Regions from separate parts of the Paenibacillus sp. LT-B23 genome, predicted to be linked through region 2. Evidence: predicted binding sites of a transcription regulator. Region 2 holds the regulator's gene; the other holds the start of a gene.
What was found. Region 2 encodes LexA, which represses DNA repair genes until DNA is damaged. Its sites were predicted from a motif close to CGAACATATGTTCG; they were not measured.

Region 1 (3,697 bases), on a different contig from region 2:
TCAGCGGCATTTCGGAGGTCGGTGTCCTTTTGGCTGTTCAGGGTGGTAAACATTTGATGAGAGCCAGAATCGGTTTTCTTATACAATGTGGCCAGAATGTGAGTCTGAATGATCTCCTGATCCACGAGTGAGTCTATATAGAGAAGAATGCCATCTTTCCCGTCAACAGAAATAGCCTGTTTTTTTAAATCATCCGTATAAAAAAGAGCTTGCTCGATAAAGGAAATATTCTTGTTCAATTCAAAGGGAGCTGCGTTATGTCCAGTCAAGAAAACACCTTCTTTTGGATGAGATATGCATAATGTGTGCCAAATGGATTGGATTTATCCATGATCTGGCGCCCTATCCATATCCCGCATCATCTTCACCTCACGTAACGTGAATGTTTTATAATAGAATAGGCTGAAAACGAGAGACTCAATTACATATATCTGCACGCACGATACGATTCTATGAGGAAAAAGGGATGATTACTCCTGACGGGACCTTTGACTTTGTGGTCAGCAGTTATGCCCTGCATCATCTAACAGGTAAACAGAAAATACTCGCTCTGTCGGAAATGCAACGCACGCTTAAACCTCATGGACGTATTTGCATCGTGGATCTGATGGTGGATGTAGCGGAGCTACTGGAAGTGGGGGGAAAGGTGTCCACGCCAGGAAAGGAGGAATCCGAGCTGCCAGTATATTGTGCAGAACGCTCCCGCATGCTGGATTGGTTCGATAGACATGGGTATTTTGCGGCTTCCTGGCATATTACAGGGCGACTGCATCAAGGCAGTGGCATGGCTGCAAAAGCTAAGCACTGGCAATCCAGTTGCTCTTACTGCTGCGCAGGCCCTGCAAATGGCTATAGTCAATGTAGCCAAGCTTTAAACTTTGAGCACAAAACCGGCACACTTGAGGTGGGGAAAGGCGGATATCATTCTGATAGATATGCAAAAGCCGCATTTACAGCCAATACACCAGATAGAGTCACTGCTTGCTTACAGCGCAAGCGGCGCGGATGTCAATACGACAATTGTGAATGGGCGTGTGCTCATGCGCGGAAGACAGTTGCTAACAAGAGACGAGAAAGAGGTGCTCGCACAAGCAACGGTACGCGGAAAACGCATCGTACAAGGATTTTAAACGAGACTACACAGTCGAGTGGCTTTGGGTCACATCAATTCCCAAATAATGTCCCAGTTCCCGTCGAACCTCGCTGCGTGCAAAGGAGGAAAGCATGAAAAACCGCTTTTGGTAGCCACGGCATACATACAGGACCTCCACGCCTTCGTGATTCCGGGTTTCGTTGTATATTTTAACTCCCTGCCTTTTCATTCGCGCCTTTGTCTCCGCCAATTGAACAGCTACACGCTGTTGCACCCCGGTCAGGCTGCGAACGTACAGATCGGGCATTTTTAAGGCAGAGGCATTCAGAATGCGAATGTCCCGCTCCAGCACATCCAGCACGAGGGTCAGAAGTACACAAGCTTTGATCAGCCCTGCGTCTTCTTCGGAAGGCAATGGGGCCTTATTCTTGTTGTCCAGTATCTTTTTCATAAGAAATCTCCTTTACTCATAACAGGAATACAATTATAATCAGCATACAGAACAAATGTTCTTTTTATACTTCATCATAGAAATTATTCCTTTGCCAAAGCAATCATCAATTATTGGAAAGAAGGTATACATATTGTCACGCTCGTTATATGCGGCGCTTTTGCTGCTAAGCCTCATTTGGGGCGGATCGTTTTTGTTTATCAAGGTATTATTGCTTCATCACGTAGGGCCTTGGACTATTGTATTTCTTCGTTCCAGCTTTGGCCTCATTTTTATTGTTTTGTTGATGCTGCTCATGCGCAAGCCATTTGAATTCAGAAGTATTCCATGGAAATCGGTTATTCTCGTAGCTCTGGTAAACATGGTTTTGCCATGGGCCTTGATTAGTTTTAGCGAGACCAGGATTGCTAGCAGCATAGCTTCCGTATTGAATGCCACCACGCCAATCTGGACCATGTTGGTCGGACTTGTCTTGTTCGGAGCTATCTTTCATCGAATGCAGTGGTTTGGAATGGGACTCGCTTTTGTAGGAATCGTTATTTTACTGGGTATTAATCCTGTATCCATTATTTCTGTCGACCCCGTCGGCTTTGGATGTATGCTGCTTGCGACTCTCTGCTATGGCTTTGGAACGCAACTGTCCAAACGGTTTTTATCCAATCTGTCGATGTATCAGGCAACCTTTGCGACATTATTGGGTGCAACGGCAGCGGGCGGCATCATGACGGCAATGGTAGATCGACCTGATCTGTCGGTCGTCGTCATCCCTGGTGTATTGGGTTCTCTTATAGGGCTGGGGGTCTTGGGATCGGGAGTAGCTTATATTTTGTTCAATTATATGATTTTGCGGGGAAGTCCGGAATTTGCCTCCTCGGTGACTTATTTTGTACCGGTGAGCGCTATCGTATGGGGCTTTTTGCTTCTGAATGAACACATCGGCTGGAATGTTCTGACCGGGCTGGTCCTCATACTCGGAGGGGTGTTTATGGCCAACCAGCGCAGAACAGCCAAATTGGCTGGGTAACCACTGAAAATCTGCATAAACCAAGCTATAAACACATTCTATGTGCATCCGCCAAACCTTCGGTATAATGTGGTTATTCGCACATACAATAAAGCATGCTCACGCATAAAATAAAAATATGGTGCGGCATAAAAAGCAAGCTGTTTAGCAGGTGGTAAGGTGTGGTATAATAAATAATAGAATTACATGTACCACAGAAATGTCGGAGTTTTATTCCACAAAAGAAAGGATCAGGATACCATGTGTCCCCGAAGGATACTTCCCCAAAGGACGATTTGGAAACGATTTGATCTGTCTTATACTTAGCTTTTCCGCGGAGTAACGTCAAGTTGCGAAAGCCAACTCTGCGGAAGAGGGGATTGTACATGCGAAGGACCAAGTCCTCCAGGCACATCTTACCCGGTAGCTTCCGTAAGAGTGGGTTCATCCACATCAAACTTACGAGAAACCGAGGGAGCCTGTATGAGGAAAACTTACGAATCTATCGTGAACAATGGAGCATTAAGGCAGATTGCTGTCATGCTGCTCGGAACATGCATTTTAGCTTTTACGTATTATCACATCAATGCTCAAAATCATTTGTCAGAAGGCGGATTTGCAGGCCTAGCTCTGCTGGGACATTACGCATTTGGCGTGTCTCCGGCTTGGAGTATGCTGCTGCTTGATATTCCCGTCATATTATTGGCTTGGGTACTGAAGGGCAGAAGATTCATGCTGCTGGCATTAATCGGGGCGGTCGCATTTTCCCTGTTTTATGCAGGATTTGAAAAGTATTCGACGCTGGTTATAGATCTGCACGGCAACTTGTTGGTAGCGGCTCTGCTTTGCGGAGTGCTTACAGGCTTGGGAGCCGGGATCGTACTGCGATTTGGTGGAGCAACCGGGGGCGATGATATTTTATCCCTGCTGATCAGCGAGTGGCGTGGATGGAAAATCGGTAACGTGTTTATCGTTAGTGACATCATCGTATTGGGGTTATCGCTGTTGTATCTGCCTGTGAAGGAAACAATGTTTACCATACTGGCTGTGTGGCTCGCCGGAAAAATAATTACATGGACGACAACGTTCCAACTACACCGACCTGTGAAAAAGGTACTGCCTGCGGCTATTCCAGCCCAAAAGGTAGTTG
Region 2 (3,697 bases):
TCGTATGGAGATGAATTCGATACCAGTGTGGTTCCTTTTCGTATGTATCTGGATGAATATTCGCTTACTTCAAATGTTAAAATTCTGTTGAAAATGATAAAGTCCTTCCGGCTGCTAAAGGGTCCTTTATTATTGGCATGCTTGTCAATGGCATAAGATGCTGTGCCTGACCCGGCCTGTTTTGCTTCGTACCAAGAGATGAAGGAGTTAACCATTGCAGAAGAAACACACTGATCGTATTGTGGGATGGTGTATACCGTGGCGCAAAAAAAGCGGGAAGAAATCCTTCCCGCTTAAAAATGATCTTTAACGTCTGCGTTGTCTATCATTTACGCTAAACAGATTAACAGCCAGTGCATTACCTCTAGCGCGCGCAATGGCTCTCTGATTTGAACGGATCGATAATCCTCTTCTTCTCACATGACGTTTGAAATGTTTTTTACACATGATATCACCTCCTTTCACAGGAAAAGAAGGTACGATGAATCTTAGAAGCGTTTATGATTCCGCTTACGGTTGCGCTTGGAAATTTTAATGTTCAATGCATTGGTGGCTAGTGCGTTACCGCTTCTTGTTTGGGCAGCAGCGGCTTGAAAGACTTTTACGACCAGAAATTTGTTCTTACCAATACGATGCTTATACGTTTTGACTCTATTTTTGATCATCTGCATATCTCCTTTGCTAAGGTCTACTTTATTCATATGTCAGTAGCACTAACTATGTATCAGCATAAATCTATTAATACCAAAAAGAAGCTATTACCTATGACCCTGATATTCAGACACTAATAAAGTATAAAGGTAAGGAACGCAAAAAAACTCATGCTTACCTGCCTTATCCTTACCAACTTTACGTTGTAGGGAAAGTTACAGCAGATCAGCATGAGTAAAATGATAAAAAGTGAAGATAAGAAATGGGGAGAAGTATATTACTTACTATAAAAGGGCTTTAAGTTTTTTCTGGTAATATATTTCCTGCTCAAGAATGTGATTCATTTGTTCAGAAAGCTCTTTATATTCTGGACTGTCCTCTGGGAAGTTATTTCTTTCGGAAATTACAGCTTCAAGTTGCTTTTCCAATGATTTAAAATGGATAATTATTTGTATGTAATGAATGCGATCAAAGGTTGTTCTGGTTGAATTCTCCTTAGCATACACATAATCCATTGTTGGACCTGTAAAACCTATTACGATAAAAGTCACTATAAACACTGAAATTATAATTTTTTTCATTTAATCTCTCCTTAATAAAACTATAAATATTAATATACCATATTTATCTAAAATAATTACAAAGTTATTTTTGACCCGCCAATAAGCAGAACAGTAATTGCAGATTGCAGATATATACCGATTAATCCATGGGTTATCAAAAGGGAAAGGGATAGTAGTGAGGTAGATTCTATGTACATAAGATCAATACAAAACCGGCTTGCTATGGGCAGCCGGTTTTGTTGTAGCGAAAAGAATAACGAGGCTGAAAAATGAAAAATCAGTGGAAGTCCCGGAAGAGTCCTACAACCTTGCCCAAAATACTGACGTGCGTCAGACGAAGCGGTTCAAAGGCCGGATTTTCCGGTTGAAGTCGGATATGATCTTTTTCCTTGTAAAAAGTTTTAACAGTAGCTTCGTCCTCGTCCGTCATGGCGACGACAATATCGCCGTTATCGGCTGTCTGCTGCTGACGTACAATGACATAGTCTCCGTTGGCAATACCAGCCTCAATCATGCTTTCTCCTACAACAGATAACATGAATATTTTATCCTCACCAACAAAATGTTGGGGAAGAGGAAAGTAATCTTCAATATTTTCTGTTGCTGTAATAGGCAGACCAGCTGTTACTTTGCCGACGACCGGAACACGACTAATAGAGTAATTAATCAAGTTGCTGTTATCCGATTCGTCTTGGCCGAGTAACTCGATAGCCCGTGGTTTCGTTGGATCACGACGAATCAGTCCCTTTTTCTCCAAACGATCCAAGTGACCGTGAACCGTAGAACTGGAGGCCAATCCGACAGCCTCACCTATTTCGCGCACAGAAGGGGGATACCCCTTTAGACGCACTTCATTGCGGATAAATTCAAGAATGGCCTGCTGGCGGCTTGAAATCTTAGACATACCGTATCAACCCCATTTAGTAACGTTTGGGAAAATTATAGCATAGAACCTCCGTTCGTACAAACATAAGTTCTAAATAATCCCTAAAAATAATTACGAACTTTTGTTCTCTTTTCTATTGAACAAAACAAACGTTCGTGTTATATTGTGAAAAAACATAAGAACAAACGTTTGGAGGACGCAGCCAATGATGAAATATAGCACATACCAAAGTATTTTTCCAATGAATTTAGAAAAGATGCAAAATGTCCGAAATGAGAGAAGGGGGCAGCTTGTACAGAGCGTTTCCAATAGCCTTCTGCCCAAACTTCTCATTTTGCTTATTGTGGCATGGATTGCAGGTGCAGGTGTACGGACAGTATTCGCGGCTCCTTTGGTTTCGAATGAAGAGGTGACCAAACTTATTGTACAACCTGGGGATACATTGTGGCAGATTGCCTCCAATCATAAACCGGAACGAATGGATACACGGGTATATATAGAAGGAATTGTTCGGATTAACGGACTGGAAGATCGGGGAGTGCAGGCAGGCCAGGTTTTAAAGCTTCCGCATTTCTGATCTGTCACGATTAGAGCTTGTCAGGGGACGTAATGAGGGAACCTTGACAAGCTCTTTTCTACATGTCAAAGTGTATTATATCTTTGCTTATATGGAGGGGACAGAATTTGGATATAGACAGCTTGGTACAGCGAATCAATGAATTGGCTCGCAAAGCAAAAGCCGAAGGATTGACGGAAGAAGAAACAGTAGAGCGCGCCAATCTTCGGGAAATTTATTTGGATAACATCCGCCGTAATTTCCGGCAGCAACTTGATACGATTGAAATTGTGGACGAAGATACATCGAAGGGAAATGGTGGGCTGACGCATTAATGTTGCTGAAGCGGCTTAGCCCACGTAATTTGCTTTTCGTTTTTTAGGTATCTATATAGATTAGAATTGGTGGAAATTATTTTGACGTAATATATATGGGAAGGGAATTGAGAGATGGCCCGGTCATTTGAAAGAAAAGTTCGCAAAAACACAGCGCATTTGAATAAATCGCGTAAAAAGCAAGGTATTCAAACCATTAGTGGTGCCGGTTCTGCAATGGATATTTTCCGTGGGCGTAATATTACCGTGCCAATCATGCTGGCTGGACTTGCAGTTTTGTACATGCTCATGAGTTATTTTTTGACTAAGACTGGCATGCGGGGAATGGACTGGCTTGTATTCGGTTTGTATTTGATGCTGGCTGTTATCTTTTTCATCCGTCGTCCTTATTTGAAGGTTGGAAAGAGCACGCTGTATATGCTGAAGGGTGGCAGAGAGCGTCCAATGACAGCAGAGGATATGAAAGCCATCAAGATTGAAAAGGGCTACGTAACCGTTGAAAGAAAAGGTAAGGGTGGCAATTTTATTTTCACAAAATCACTGGGCCGTTATGATACGGATGCCATTGCAGAGCGGCTTGAGAAGTTTGCCCTATCTAATCAGGTTCAAATAGACAAAAAATAACGACTTCTTTGGTACGAATCGTTTAAATTGTCTGTGGGCTGTAGCCTCTGTAAATAAGGTCGCATGATGTTATTTCATATAA

Region 1: ACWXW9_RS08995 (YhjD family protein) is a predicted target of LexA. The motif match lies at 1,593-1,606, and genes of this name have one in related genera.

The regions. Positions count from the first base shown of each region.
Region 1 covers NZ_JBSQBM010000005.1:195,349-199,045, forward strand. The annotation lists gene ACWXW9_RS08975 (spore germination protein) at 1-296, opposite strand, end outside; partial or broken gene ACWXW9_RS08980 (hypothetical protein) at 467-541, shown strand; gene ACWXW9_RS08985 (hypothetical protein) at 729-875, shown strand; gene ACWXW9_RS08990 (hypothetical protein) at 879-1,130, shown strand; gene ACWXW9_RS08995 (YhjD family protein) at 1,137-1,544, opposite strand; gene ACWXW9_RS09000 (DMT family transporter) at 1,678-2,568, shown strand; gene ACWXW9_RS09005 (YitT family protein) at 3,031-3,697, shown strand, end outside.
Region 2 covers NZ_JBSQBM010000001.1:265,108-268,804, forward strand. The annotation lists partial or broken gene ACWXW9_RS01245 (ran-binding protein 10) at 54-227, opposite strand; gene ACWXW9_RS01250 (hypothetical protein) at 489-665, opposite strand; gene ACWXW9_RS01255 (hypothetical protein) at 936-1,232, opposite strand; gene lexA (transcriptional repressor LexA) at 1,492-2,118, opposite strand; gene ACWXW9_RS01265 (LysM peptidoglycan-binding domain-containing protein) at 2,309-2,677, shown strand; gene ACWXW9_RS01270 (DUF896 domain-containing protein) at 2,785-2,991, shown strand; gene ACWXW9_RS01275 (hypothetical protein) at 3,106-3,615, shown strand.